2 regions of the Acidihalobacter sp. genome follow, and region 2 is predicted to be linked to the other one. Evidence: predicted binding sites of a transcription regulator. Region 2 holds the regulator's gene; the other holds the start of a gene.

Evidence for each region. The regulator FNR, encoded in region 2, switches genes on or off when oxygen is low (the NO sensors DNR and NnrR bind a similar motif). The targets are predictions, from matches to a motif close to TTGATNTANATCAA.
Region 1: P8014_RS11660 (HyaD/HybD family hydrogenase maturation endopeptidase) is a predicted target of FNR. The motif match lies at 1,830-1,843, and genes of this name have one in related genera.

The regions. Positions count from the first base shown of each region.
Region 1 is NZ_JARRQY010000031.1:34,246-41,570, reverse strand. Features, by position in the region: gene hypE (hydrogenase expression/formation protein HypE) at 1-477, shown strand, start outside; gene P8014_RS11665 (MFS transporter) at 506-1,765, shown strand; gene P8014_RS11660 (HyaD/HybD family hydrogenase maturation endopeptidase) at 2,007-2,489, shown strand; gene P8014_RS11655 (hydrogenase expression/formation C-terminal domain-containing protein) at 2,479-2,904, shown strand; gene P8014_RS11650 (hydrogenase small subunit) at 2,926-3,999, shown strand; gene P8014_RS11645 (nitrate reductase) at 3,999-4,652, shown strand; gene P8014_RS11640 ((Fe-S)-binding protein) at 4,649-6,010, shown strand; partial or broken gene P8014_RS11635 (nickel-dependent hydrogenase large subunit) at 6,012-7,325, shown strand, end outside.
Region 2 is NZ_JARRQY010000003.1:26,576-33,900, forward strand. Features, by position in the region: gene P8014_RS01240 (lipid A biosynthesis acyltransferase) at 255-1,136, opposite strand; gene ttcA (tRNA 2-thiocytidine(32) synthetase TtcA) at 1,439-2,308, shown strand; gene pip (prolyl aminopeptidase) at 2,351-3,307, shown strand; gene dtd (D-aminoacyl-tRNA deacylase) at 3,304-3,750, shown strand; gene fnr (fumarate/nitrate reduction transcriptional regulator Fnr) at 3,775-4,533, opposite strand; gene hisB (imidazoleglycerol-phosphate dehydratase HisB) at 4,686-5,279, shown strand; gene hisH (imidazole glycerol phosphate synthase subunit HisH) at 5,313-5,966, shown strand; gene hisA (1-(5-phosphoribosyl)-5-[(5-phosphoribosylamino)methylideneamino]imidazole-4-carboxamide isomerase) at 6,023-6,763, shown strand; gene hisF (imidazole glycerol phosphate synthase subunit HisF) at 6,770-7,325, shown strand, end outside.

The DNA of each region.
Region 1 (7,325 bases), on a different contig from region 2:
GTGGCGGTCATGCTGGCGCGCGAACAGTTCGGCCTGCGCGGCGAACTGCGCTCGGATGCCGCCACCGTGCTGCCGCTGACCGAAGCCCTGCTCGGTCTCGACGGGCTGCGCTTCATGCGCGATCCGACCCGCGGCGGCCTCGCGACCGTGGCGAACGAGATCGTCCGGGCAACCGGCTACGGAGTGCGGCTCGAGGAAGAGAGCCTGCCTGTGCGCGACACGGTACGCTCGGTCTGCGAAATCCTGGGCTACGATCCGCTCTACCTCGCCTGCGAGGGCCGCGTGGTTGCGGCGCTATCTCCCGAAGCCGCCGAGCAGGCGCTGGCGGCATGGCGCTCCCTGCCGTCCGGCGAAGATGCGGCCATCATCGGAACAGTGGCCGATGGGACGAACCCTCGCGTCGTGTTGCACACGAACCTGGGCGGAGAACGTATACTGGAAGAGCTTGAGGACGACCCCTTGCCGCGCATTTGTTGAGGCGCGGCCTCACTCCCGCCCCTCCCGAATGACCGACGACATTGCAACGTCCGCCCCCGCTTCGCCGTGGGCCTATCCCGCTTTCGTGCGTTTCTGGGGTGCCCGGCTGGCCGCAGGCCTGGGTTTCCAGATGCTGTCCGTGGCGGTGGGCTGGCAGGTTTACGCCCTGACCGGCCGCGCTTTCGATCTCGGCCTGGTCGGTCTGGTGCAGTTCGTTCCGGCGCTGCTGCTGGCGCTTCCGGCCGGCCATATCGCCGACCAGTTCGACCGGCGGCGCGTGGTCGCGCTGTGTCAGGCCCTGGAACTGCTGGCGATCGTCCTGCTTGCGCTGGGCGGTGTCGCCGGATGGCTGGACGAGCGCGTGATTCTGGCGCTGGTGTTCCTGATCGGCGTCGGCCGGGCGCTGGCTTTTCCGGCCCGCAAGGCGATGCTGCCGGGGCTGGTCCCCGAGTCGGTGCTGCCCAGGGCTACGGCGGTGAACGCCAGCGCGTTTCAGCTGGCCATGATCACCGGGCCGGCGCTCGGCGGTTTTCTCTACGTCGCCGGACCCGATGCCGTCTATGCGGCAGCGGCCCTGCTGTATCTGGTCGCAGTCGTGCTGCTGGCCGCGGTGCGCTACGATCACACCCCGCCGCGACGAGAACCGGCGACGCTGCAGACGCTGTTCGCCGGCATCGCCTTCATCCGTGCACGCCCGGTCGTGCTGGGCGTCATCTCCCTGGACCTGTTCGCGGTACTGCTGGGCGGAGCGACCGCGCTGCTGCCGATCTTCGCCCGCGACATTCTGCATACCGGACCGTGGGGACTGGGGCTGCTGCGGGCGGCGCCGGCGGTCGGCGCGCTGGCGATATCGCTCTGGCTGTCGCGCCATGGCCTGCAGCGGCGCGTGGGCGCGATCATGTTCGCCTCGGTCGCCGGCTTCGGCGTGGGCACGCTGCTGTTCGCGCTGTCCAGCGCTCTGTGGCTGTCGCTGGCGGCCCTGGCCGCGCTGGGCGCCTTCGACATGGTCAGCGTGGTGATCCGCGGCGCACTGCTGCAGCTGGAAACGCCCGACCCCATGCGCGGGCGGGTCAGCGCGGTCAACGCCGTCTTCATCAACACCTCCAACCAGCTCGGCGAATTCGAGTCGGGCCTGCTGGCTGCCTGGGTCGGCGCAGTGCCGGCGATCGTGATCGGCGGGCTCGGCACGCTGGCCGTCGTCGGGCTATGGATGCTGTTGTTCCCCGAGCTGCGCCGGCGCCAGCGGCTGGAACCCGACCCCACGGAAGCGGCCACGCAAACCGCATGAACCCGCTGCGCTGCAGTGCGGGGAACGGTTGCCCCTTGTCGCCGCCGACGGGTCGCGCGCGACACTGATCCAGGTCAAGCGGACCGAAACTTCGCCTCGCCGCCGCGGCCCCCCGCTGTATTCTTGCGCTCATTGGTGCTATGAATCTGTGTGAATCGGCATAAGGCGCAATCCGGCACCCCGCCACCAAACGTCGGTGCCGGCCTCAAGAATTCATACAAAGCCAGGGGGCCTGTCCGCTATGAGCCATACCCTCGTGCTCGGTCTTGGCAACACCTTGCTCGGCGACGAAGGCGTCGGCATATACGCCGTGCAGCGCGTCGAGCAGGCGTTGGCCGGAGCCGGGAACGTGCGCTGCCTCGACGGCGGAACGCTCAGTTTCACCCTCGCCGGCCCGATCGAGGACAGCAACAGACTCATCGTCATCGACGCAGCCGAACTGCGCGACGCTCCCGGCAGCGTGCAGGTCTTCGAGGGCGAGGAGATGGACCGCTACGTCGGGACCGGTGGTAAACGCAGCGTGCACGAGGTCAGCCTGGCGGACCTGCTGGCCATCGCCTGCCTCGCCGGCCGCCTGCCTGAGCAGCGTGTTCTGATCGGCATTCAACCCGAGTTCGTCGAGTGGGCCGACGCGCCTACGCCGGCCGGTATGCGCGGCATCGGAGCCGCCTGCACGCTGGCTCTTGAGCTGATTCGCCGCTGGGAACAGCCCGATGCCGCTTGAGGACATTGCCGTCAGCGTCTACGACCCGCGACTCGACAACTCGCCCACGCCCAACGTCCAGGCTCTGCTGAACGAAATCGCCACCCATCTCGTGGCCCTGCTCGAGGACGGAGAAGGCAGTTCTATCGACCTGCGCGGGCTGCCGCTGATGCCCGGCGAGCGCGAGGCGCTGCGCAATGCGCTGGGACGGGGCGAAATCAGCGCCCGCGTCGAGACTCTGGGCGAGGCCGAAATCCACGAAACCGCGTTTCCCGGTGTGTGGTGGAGCCAGCACCGCGACGAAAGCGGTGACACCGTGGCCGAACTCATCGAGATATGCCTGCAGCCGGCGATGCTCACCAGTCATCCGGCGGACGTCGGCAACGGCCTCGAACGCCTGCACAGACTCATCGATTCCGACACCACCACCGTCTGACACCGAAGCAGAGGATCCGTGATGGCCGAACACGACGAATACACGATCGGACAACACCTGCAGAGCCAAGGCATCAGCCGACGCGCTTTCCTCAAGTTCTGCACCGCCATGGCTTCCGCGCTGGCGCTGCCGCCCAGCGCGGCGCTGGCCATGGCCAGCGAGCTGCCCGGCAAGCGGCGGCCGTCGGTGATCTACATGTCCTACCAGGAATGCACCGGCTGCCTCGAATCGCTGACCCGCTCGTTCTCGCCGACGCTCGAGAACCTGATGTTCAACGTCATGTCGCTGGACTATGACGACACCCTGCAGGCCGCCGCCGGCTTCCAGGCCGAGCAGGCGCGCGAAGCGGCGATGAAGGCGAACTGGGGCAAGTACCTGATGATCGTCGACGGCGCCATTCCCAACGCCAACAACGGCTACTGCACCGCGGCCGGCAAATCCGCCCTGGATTCGATTCGGGAAACCGCCAAGGGCGCCGCCGCGGTGGTCGCCGTCGGCACCTGCGCCGCCTTCGGCGGCCTGCCGATCGCGAACCCCAACCCAACCGGGGCCACCATGGTCAGCGACATCGTCACCGACAAGCCGGTGATCAACGTGCCCGGCTGCCCACCGATCCCCGCCGTCATCACCGGCACGCTGGCGCATTTTCTCACCTTCGGCAAGCTGCCCGAACTCGATCAGCTCAAGCGGCCGATCGCCTTCTACGGCAACACCATCCACGACCGCTGCTATCGCCGGCCGTTCTACGACCAGGGCAAGTTCGCCAAGACCTTCGACGACGAGGGCGCGCGCAACGGCTGGTGTCTGTACGAACTCGGCTGCAAGGGACCGACCACCTACAACGCCTGCGCCACGGTGAAATGGAACGGCGGCACCAGCTTCCCCATCCAGTCCGGCCACGGCTGCTTCGGCTGCTCCGAACCGGGCTTCTGGGACCGTGGCGACCTCTACAAGCCGCTGTCCGCCGGACTCTGGCATGGAAACATGGCCGCCGAACTGGGCACCGCAGCCGTGGCCGGCATCGCCATCGGCGGCGCCGCGGCCATGGCCGCCCGCCATCGCCAGGACGCTCACCAGAAGAAGGAGACCAAGTGATGGATCTACTCACCTTCGCCCGCGGCCCCGCGCTGCAATGGTCGCTGATCATCTTCGCCGTCGGCATGCTCTGGCGCCTGACGGGCATCCTGTTGCTGCGCCGCAAACCCGACCACAGCGAGCCACGCCACACCGGAACCTGGCGCGGCGCGCTGAAACTCATCGCCACCCGGTCCGTGCCCAAGCGCGAGTTCTGGGCCACCACCGCCTTCGGCCAGATCATCGGCTACGTGTTTCACATCGGCCTGGTCATCGTCATCTTCGGCTTCGTGCCGCACATCCTGTTCATCCGCAGCTTGACCGGACTCGACTGGCCCGGCCTGCCGAACAGCCTGATCTACCTGAGCGGGGCGATCACCGTCGCCGCCCTGATCGCGGTTCTCATCCGCCGCGTGAGCAACCCGGTGCTGCGCATGCTGTCGAATTTCGACGACTACTTCAGCTGGCTCGTGACCACCGCTCCGGTCGTCACCGGCCTGCTGGCCGTGGCTCATCTGGGCGCGCGCTATGAGACCCTGCTCGCGATCCACATCCTCAGCATCTGCCTGCTGCTGATCTGGATGCCGTTCGGCAAGCTGTTCCACACCGTCATGATCTTCGTCTCCCGCGGCACCACCGGCGCCCTGTTCGCACGCAAAGGAGCCAGCACATGAGCGAGGCCACGCTTCCCCCCCTGGACACCGAGAGCCCGCGGCTCAGCGTCGAGAAGCCCGGACAGCGCTACGACGTGCAGGGCGACATCCCCGATCCGGAGCGCATCGACATCGCCATGCGCAGCTTCGTGCGCGACTTCGGCGCCGTCGCCGCGACCTACATGGAATCCTGCATTCACTGCGGCATGTGCGCCGAAGCCTGCCACTTCTACGTGCAGACCGGCGATCCCAAATACACGCCGATCTGGAAGATCGAGCCCTTCAAGCAGGCCTACAAGCGCGAGGTCGGCCCCTTCGCGCCGTTCATGCGTGCGCTCAACCTCAAGCGCAAGGTCACCGTCGAAGAACTCGAGGAATGGCAGGAGCTGCTGTACGACTCCTGCACCATGTGCGGGCGTTGCACCATGATCTGTCCCATGGGCATCGACATCGCATCGCTGGTCGGCCTCGCCCGCCACGGCATGCACAAGGCCGGGCTGGTGCCGCACGAGCTGTGGGCCGTAGCCGAACGCGCCGAGCGCGAGGGCAGCCCGCTGGGCGCTACCGCGCAGGTGTTCGAGGACCGCGTCGAGTGGATGGGCGACGAACACGACGTCGACATGCACATGAACCTCGACGAAGCCGAGGTGCTGGTGACAATGTCCTCCATCGAGATCCAGAAATACCCCGAATCGATGGCGGCCGTGGCCAAGGTACTCAATCACATGGGCCTGAGCTGGACCTTCCGCACTGATGGCTACGAAGCCACCAACTTCGGCCTGCTGTCGGGCAACGCGGACTGGCAGAAGGACATGAGCATGAAGCTCATTGAAGCGGCCATCGCGTGCAAGGCCAAGATCCTGCTGCTGCCCGAATGCGGCCACGCCTACAGCGCCATGCGCTGGGCCGGCGCCAACCTCTACGGCAAGCCGCTACCCTTCAAGGTGCGTCACATCTCGGAGTTCCTCGGCGAACACGTCGCCGACGGCAGCATCCGCGTGAAGAAGGGACTCGGCACCAGCGTCACCTTCCACGATCCCTGCCAGATAGTGCGGCGTGGAGGGGCGATCGAAGCGCCGCGCATCGTGCTCGAAGCCCTGGGCGCGGAGATTCACGAGATGGAGGAAAACCGCGGCATGAACTGGTGTTGCGGCGGAGGAGGCGGCGTCATCACCATCCATCGAGCCGACGCGCTGCGCTACAAGGCGTTTCAGATCAAGATGCAGCAGGTCGAAAAGACCGGCGCGGACATGCTGGTCACGAGCTGCTCCAACTGCCGTCAAACCTTCGACGACGGACAGGCGCACTTCCACTGGGACAAGACCGCGCACAGCCTGCTGGAAGCCGTGGCGGACAACTTAATCGACGAGGAGAGCTGACGTGGCGCAACAAACCGTCGTGGTAGACCCCATCACCCGCATCGAGGGACACCTGCGCATCGAGGCCGAAACCGACGACAGCGGCCTGATCACCCGCGCCTCCAGCAGCGGCACCATGGTGCGCGGGATCGAAATCATCCTGCGCGGGCGCGACCCGCGCGAAGCCTGGGCCTTCGCCCAGCGCATCTGCGGCGTATGCACGCTGGTGCACGGTATCGCCTCTGTGCGTTCGGTGGAGAATGCCCTCGCCTACCCGATCCCGCACAACGCCGAGCTGATCCGCAATCTCATGATCGCCGCTCAGTTCGTGCACGATCACGTCATGCATTTCTACCATCTGCACGCGCTGGACTGGGTGGACGTGGTCTCCGCGCTCAAGGCCGATCCACGCAAGACTGCCGAACTCGCGCAGTCGCTGAGCAGCTACGCGATGTCCTCGCCCGGGCACTTCGCCGACGTGCAGAAAAAGGTCAAAGGACTGGTCGAATCGGGCCAGTTGGGCATCTTCGCCAACGGATACTGGGGCCACCCGGCCTACAAACTTCCGCCCGAAGCCAACCTCATGGCCGTCGCCCACTACCTCGACGCACTCGCCTGGCAACGCGAAGTGGTCAAACTGCACACCATCTTCGGCGGCAAGAACCCGCACCCCAACTTCGTCGTCGGCGGCGTGCCCTGCGCCATCAGCGTGGACGCTCAGGCCACTGGCGCCACCGCTGGTGCGACCGCCGTCAACATGGTCGGCCTGGCCGAGGTCGCCAACGTCATCGAACGCATGCAGCAGTTCGTCGACCAGGTCTATCTACCCGACACGCTGGCCATCGCCGGTTTCTACAAGGACTGGGCCACGCGCGGCGAAGGCATCGGCAACTTCATGACCTACGGCGAGTTCCCGTCCAAGAGCATCAACGATCCGAGCCCCCCCCGCCCTACGAACACCTGGACGTCGATGCGAGCTACTCCTGGCTGAAGTCGCCGCGCTGGAAGGGCAAACCGGTCGAGGTCGGCCCACTGGCACGCGTGCTGATGCTCTACGCCAGCGGCAACGAAGCCACCCGTGGCCTGGTCGACGGCGCCTTGCGCACGCTCGACCTGCCGGTGCAGGGCCTGTACTCCACCTTGGGGCGTACCGCCGCGCGCACGCTGGAATCCAAGCTCATCGTCGACCAGATGCGTGGCTGGTACGACCAGCTCATCGCCAACATCAAGGCCGGCGACCTGCGCACCTTCAACGAAGCCAAATGGGACCCGACATCCTGGCCGTCCACGGCCAAGGGCGTCGGCTTCATGGAAGCGCCGCGCGGCGCGCTGGGTC
Region 2 (7,325 bases):
GAAGGGGTGAGGCGCAGGGATGCGTCGAACAAATCGGCTCGGGCGCGTCACCTCGATTGATCTGAGCCCCAAACGTCGAATCGCGTCCGAAACAGACCGTCACGGCCAGCAAATACGTCGCATTCAGCCGCGTAAGATCAAAACCACAACCGGTGATCCGCGCCCGAAGTAATCCCGGTCTCTGAAGAATGTGAAGCCTCTCGCAACGCATGATCGGCTGAAATCGCGAACCTTTAAAGTCCGCCGGTAGCCGACTACGAACGATAAGGATCCGCCATTCCCTTCGGCCGCCGCGCAAACCGCCGATAGCTCCACAGATACTGCTCCGGGCAGCGTCTGACCAGCGTCTCCACACAGCGGTTGAGTTCGCCAGCGGCGACTGCTGGGTCGTCGGAGTAGATGTCCTCGCCGGCAGCCACGCTGTGTACGCGAAACCCTCGCCCCTGCGGCAGGCGTTCGCAAAAGGCGAGCACTACGGGACTGCGCGCGCGCCGCGCCAGGTTGGACAGCAGGCGCATGGTGTAGGCCGGATGACCGAAGAAAGGCGCGAAGACGCCGCCGCTGCCCTTGGGCGTCTGGTCCGGCAGCAGGCCGGCGACCTCGCCGCGCTCCAGCGCCTGGCGCAGGGCGCGTACGCCGGTCGGCGTGGTGGGCACCAGGCGCGAGCCGGTATGCGCACGGGATTCGCGGATCAGCGCATCCAGCGCGCGCATGCGTGGCGGACGGTAGAGTGCGGTGGTCGGGCGCAGCGTGGCGAGGCACAGGCCGGAGAATTCCCAACTGCCGAGATGTGGCGTGGCGAGCACCGCCTCTCCGTTGAGTCCGGCGCTTTGCAGCAGTTCATGTCGTTCGCCGAACTGCAGGAGTGAACGCAGCCGGGCAGCATCCTGGCGCCACAGCCAAGGCGCCTCGGTGAGTGCGCGGGTGCTTTCGATCAGGCTGCGCCGCCCTACGCGCTGACGCCAGGCCATGTCTCGCTCCGGGAAGCACAGCGCGAGATTGCCCAGGGTGATGCGCCGCAGTTTCGGCGACAGCATCCAGGCGGTCGCGCCGAGCACGCCGCCGAGCCACTGGTTGAGGCGCAGCGGCAGGTGCCCGAACAGGTGCAGAAGGGCTCGCGCCAACAGGGCGGACATGGCGCGCGCTCAGCCGGTCCGGCATCGCCGCATGGGCGATCGGCGGGCGTTGCGGTACGGTTTCGGTTGCAGGAACAGCGAGAATTTGTCGGGCTTTGCCGCCATGCGGGAGGTTCCGGATGCTTGATCTGCACGGGGAATCTGCGCAAGATGTGGGCGCCGTCGATGCGGCGGTTTCCCCCGTCGGTTCCCAATCATAAAGCATTCGGTCGTTTCGTAGGTCCTGACATTCGATCGGCGGCAGCCGCGTCCACCTGTGGCGGGTACTGTCTTGACCATCCGGGACCGCTACACGTAGGTCGATGAACGAATACAGTTTCAACAAATTGCAGAAGCGCATTCGTCGCGAGGCGGGCAATGCCATCCGTGACTTCGGCATGATCGAGGATGGCAATCGCATCATGGTCTGTCTTTCCGGCGGCGCCGACAGCTATACCATGCTGGATACCCTGCTCTATCTGCAGCGCGTGGCGCCGGTGTCCTTCGAGGTCGTGGCGGTCAATCTCGACCAGAAGCAGCCGGGATTTCCGGAAGAGGTGCTGCCGGGCTATCTGGACAGCCTGGGCGTGGAGTACCGCATCGTGCAGGAGGACACCTACAGCATCGTCAAGGACAAGGTGCCCGAGGGCAAGACGACCTGCTCGCTGTGTTCACGCCTGCGCCGCGGCATTCTGTATCGCACCGCGCAGGAAATCGGTGCAGACCGGATCGCGCTGGGCCATCATCGCGAGGACATACTCGAGACCTTCCTGCTGAACATGTTCTTCGGCGGCTCGCTCAAGACCATGCCGCCCAAGCTGCTGTCCGACGACGGCCGCAACGTGGTCATCCGCCCGCTGGCCTACTGCAAGGAGGCGGACATCAAGGCCTATGCCGCCGCCAGGGAGTTTCCCATCATTCCCTGCAACCTGTGCGGCTCGCAGCCGAATCTGCAGCGCCAGGAGATGAAGGCCTTGCTCCAGGAATGGGACCGCAAGTTCCCGGGGCGTTTGGAAAGCATGTTCCGGGCGCTGGGTAACGCCTCGCCGTCCCATCTTCTGGATCATTCGCTGTTCGATTTCCCGGCCTTGGTTCCGGGGGATTCGGTCGGAGCGGAAACCGAAGTTGCAGAGACGGCTTCCGTCGCGAGCGGGTTCGGACGGCCTGCGGAGGCGGTGCTGCACCGCTTCTGAGCGCCCGTCGTCCACAGTGCAAACCTTCCCAGGGAATTTCTTATGAGTCGCTTGGAGCTTTATCCCGAGATCACGCCGTTTCGCAGCCGCATGCTGCCGGTCGACGATCGGCATACCCTGCACGTCGAGGAGTGCGGACGCTCCGGTGGTTTGCCGGTGGTGTTTCTGCACGGCGGCCCCGGTTCGGGATGCGAGCCCTGGCATCGGCGTTTCTTCGATCCGCAGGTCTACCACATCGTGCTGTTCGACCAGCGCGGCAGCGGCCGCTCGCTGCCGCATGCCGAACTCGAGGGCAACACCACGCAGGACGTGATTGCCGACATCGAACGTGTACGCGAGGAACTGGGCATCGAGCGCTGGGTGGTGTTCGGCGGCTCCTGGGGGTCGACTCTGGGGCTCGCCTATGCCGAGGCACATCCGGAGCGGGTGCTGGGCCTGGTGCTGCGCGGGATCTTTCTGTGCCGCCCGCGTGACATCGAATGGTTCTACCAGTCGGGTGCCGACCACGTCTTCCCCGACTATTGGCAGGACTACCTGGCGCCGATTCCCGAGGCCGAGCGCGGCGATATGCTCGAGGCCTACCATCGGCGGCTGACCGGCAGCAACGAGGTTGCGCGTATGGCGGCGGCTCGGGCCTGGTCGCAGTGGGAAGGGCGCACGGCGACGTTGTTGCCCAGTGAGGCGGTGGAGGAGCATTTCACCGATCCGCATGTGGCGCTGTCGCTCGCGCGTATCGAGAACCACTATTTCCGCAACCGTATTTTCCTTGAACCCGACCAACTGCTGCGTGAGGCGCACCGCCTGGCCGAAATCCCCGGCGTCATCGTGCATGGGCGCTACGATATGATCTGTCCGATCGATCAGGCTTTCGCGCTGCATGAAGCCTGGCCCCAGGCGCGGCTGGAGATCGTCCCGGACGCGGGACATTCGGCCAGCGAGCCGGGTATCGTCGATGCCTTGGTAAGGGCGACGCGGGATCTTGCCGAGCAGCTGGCGTGATCGGCCTGCTGCAGCGTGTAAGTCGTGCCGCTGTGCGGGTGGATGGTGAGAGCGTCGGTGCCATCGAGGCTGGATTGCTGGTGCTGGTCGGGGTCGAACGCGGCGACACCGAGGCTCAGGCCGATCGTCTGCTCGAGCGTCTGTTCGGCTACCGCGTGTTCGGCGACGCGGAGAGGCGTATGAATCTGAGTCTCCAGGATGTCGGCGGCGGTTTGCTGCTGGTGCCGCAGTTCACGCTGGCGGCGGATACGCGCAAGGGCATGCGTCCGTCTTTCACGCCGGCTGCGGCGCCGGAGGACGGGCGGAGGCTGTTCGATTGGCTTGTAGAGCACGCGCGAACCCGCCACAAGCCGGTGGCCACCGGCTTGTTCGGTGCGAACATGCAGGTTGAATCGGTCAACGACGGGCCGGTCACGTTCTGGCTGCAGGTGCCGCCGGTCTGACGGCTGCTTTGCGGGGCAGCCGGCTTACGAGGATTCCCGGTTGCGGCTGTCGTCCTGATTCGGGTCGGGGCCGGTGTTGCCGGCCATTTCCGCCAGCGCCTCGCGCTGTAGAATCTTGACGGCCTTGCGCTGCGCCTCGATGAGGCCGTCCTGCTGGAAGCGGGTGAACAGACGACTGACGGTTTCCACGGCCAGACCGAGATAGTTGGCGATGTCGTGGCGCGACATGCTCAGATTGAATTCGGTGCTCGAATAGCCGCGCATGCCGTGGCGCGAGGAGAGGTTGAGCAGAAAGCCGGCGAGGCGTTCCTCGGCATTGCGGCTGGCGAGGATGCGCATGAAGCGTTCGTCGGCGTTGAGTTCGCGGCTCATGACGCGCAGCAACTGGTGCTGCAGGTCCTTGATCTCATGGGCCAGAGCATGCAGGCGCTCGAAGGGCAGCTCGCATACGCTGGTGGTTTCCAGCGCGACGGCGGAGCTGGGGTGCGAGCTGTCGCTGATGGCGTCGAGGCCGAGGATCTCGCCCGGCAGATGGAACGCGTTGATCTGTTCACGGCCGTCATCGGAGATGGAAAAGCTTTTGATCGAGCCGGAACGGATGGCATACAAAGCGCCGAATTGGTCGCCCTGATTGAACAGCGCCGCCCCGCGCTGCAACGGCCGTTTGCGGTTGATGATCTGGTCCAGCCGGGCGACATCGCTGCGGCAGATGCCGATCGGCAGACAAAGATCCTGCAGTTGGCAGTCTGCGCACGCGCGGGAAAAGCCTTGGAGGGTGATCACGTTGAACGACTCCATTACTTTCCCCTCGTCATGACTTCGTTGATTGGCAAGCTTAACAAATGATACCGAATGTTCGTACTCTCTGATCTAGGTCACTTTATCGCTGCGGCCCTTATGGTATCCTGCAGGCCCGCATACTGTTTTGTGTGATCATGGCCCAGCGCACTGCCGCCGTTCAGCGCGATACATTGGAAACGCAGATCAGCGTACGGCTGAATCTGGATGGTTCCGGTGAGACGTCCATCGCGACAGGAGTTCCCTTCTTCGACCATATGCTCGATCAGGTCGGCCGGCACGGTTTGATCGATCTCGAGGTGCGCGCCCAAGGCGATCTGCACGTCGACGCGCACCACACCGTGGAGGATGTCGGCATCGCGTTTGGGCAGGCGCTCGCCGAAGCGCTGGCCGACAAGCGCGGCATTCGCCGCTACGGCCACGCCTATGTTCCACTGGACGAAGCCTTGGCGCGCGTGGTGGTGGATTTCTCCGGCCGCCCCGGGTTGGTCCACGAGGTCGATTACCGGCGTGCCCGCATCGGTGAGTTCGATACCGATCTGATTCATGAATTTCTGCAGGCGCTGGTCAATCACGCGCGGCTGACGCTGCATGTCGACAGCCTGCGCGGGCGCAATGCGCATCACATCGCCGAAACGGTGTTCAAGGCGCTGGGTCGGGCCCTGCGGATGGCCGCCGAGCCGGATCCGCGCTCGGCGGGCCAGTTGCCTTCGACCAAGGGCGCCCTATAACTTCACTCTTACCGGTTTCCGAGCCTGGCGGGCATGGCTGATCTGGCAATCATCGATTACGGAATGGGCAATCTGCGCTCGGTCGCGAATGCCTTGCGGCACGTCGCTCCCGTGCAGGATCGCGTCGTGGTGACTTCCGATCCTGCTGTCGTGCTGGCGGCCGACCGGGTGGTGTTCCCGGGGCAGGGCGCGGCACGCGACTGCATGCACGAGCTGCGGGCCTGCGGCTTGGAGGATGCGGTGCGCGAAGCCGCGCACACGCGGCCTTTTCTGGGAGTGTGCATGGGCATGCAGGTATTGCTCGAGCACAGCGAGGAAAACGGCGGTACCCCTTGTCTCGGCGTCCATGCGGGCGATGTGCGGTATTTCGGTGCGGCGCCGCGGGATCCGGTCACCGGCGAGCATATCAAGGTGCCGCACATGGGTTGGAATCGCGTCGAGCCTGCCCGCGATCACCCGCTGTGGGACGGCATCGCGCCGGGTAGCCGTTTCTACTTTGCCAACAGTTATTACGTGGCGCCGTCCGACGCCAGCCTGGTCGCCGCGACCACGGAGTACGGCATTCGGTTCTGTTCCGCGCTGGCGCGCGATAATGTGTTTGCGATCCAGTGTCACCCGGAGAAGAGCGCGCAGGCGGGATTGCGGCTGCTATCGAATTTCGCGCGTTGGGACGGGGCTGCCGCTTGACCCCGCACGAGCTGTGAATTGATGAGCCCGTTAACCGAAATGGGAGGTTTGGCGTCATGTTGTTGATCCCTGCCATCGACATCAAGGAGGGACGGTGCGTACGTCTGCGCCAGGGCCGCATGGATGATGAGACCGTCTTTTCCGATGACCCGGTGGCCATGGCGGAACGCTGGGTCAAGGCTGGTGCCAGGCGTCTGCATTTGGTCGACCTGGATGGGGCTGTGGCCGGCGGGCGCCGCAATGCGACGGTCGTCGAGCGTATCGCGCGGGCCTATCCCGAACTGCCGATCCAGGTTGGCGGCGGCGTGCGCGACGTAGACGCCGTGCAGGCCTATCTGGATGCAGGCGTGCAATACGTCATCGTGGGTACCAAGGCCGTTTCTGCGCCCCATTTCGTCAACGATCTATGCTTGGAATTTCCCGGCCACATCATCGTCGGGCTCGATGCCAAGGACGGCAAGGTGGCGGTCGACGGCTGGTCGAAACTCTCCAACCACGACGTGGCGGACCTGGCCATGCATTTCGAAAACGACGGCGTGGCCGCGATCATCTACACCGACATCAGCCGCGACGGCATGATGGGTGGCCCCAACGTCGAGGCGACCGTGCGCCTGGCGCAGGCGGTGCATATCCCGGTCATCGCCTCCGGCGGGGTGAGCGGGCTGGCCGACATAGAGGCGCTGTGTGCAGTCGAGGGGGAAGGCGTCAGCGGCGTGGTAATCGGCCGGGCGCTCTATGAAGGGTCGCTGGATTTCGCCGAGGCGCAGAAGCGCGCCGACGCGTTGGTCGCGGAATAGCGTACGATGTCGCTGGCCAAACGCGTCATTCCCTGTCTCGACGTCGACAACGGCCGCGTGGTGAAGGGCGTGCAGTTCGTCGATATTCGCGATGCGGGTGACCCGGTGGAAGTCGCACGGCGCTATTACGAGCAGGGCGCCGACGAAATCACCTTTCTCGACATCACCGCCAGCAGCGACGAACGCGAAACGATGGCACATGTCGTCGAGGCGGTCGCCGCCGAAGTGTTCATTCCGTTGACCGTGGGTGGCGGCGTGCGCACTCTGGCCGACGTCCGCAGGCTCCTGAACGCCGGCGCTGATAAGGTCGGCATCAATACGGCGGCGGTGGTGCGCCCAGAGTTCGTAGCCGAGGCTGCAGCACGTTTCGGCAATCAGTGCATCGTGGTGGCCGTCGATGCCAAACGTGTTTCGGCTGCAGGCGAGGCGTTGCGCTGGGAAGTGTTCACCCACGGCGGACGTCGGGCGACCGGTATCGACGTGCTGGAATGGGCGCGCCGCATGGCCGATTACGGCGCGGGTGAGCTGCTGGTCACCAGCATGGATCGCGACGGCACGCGCG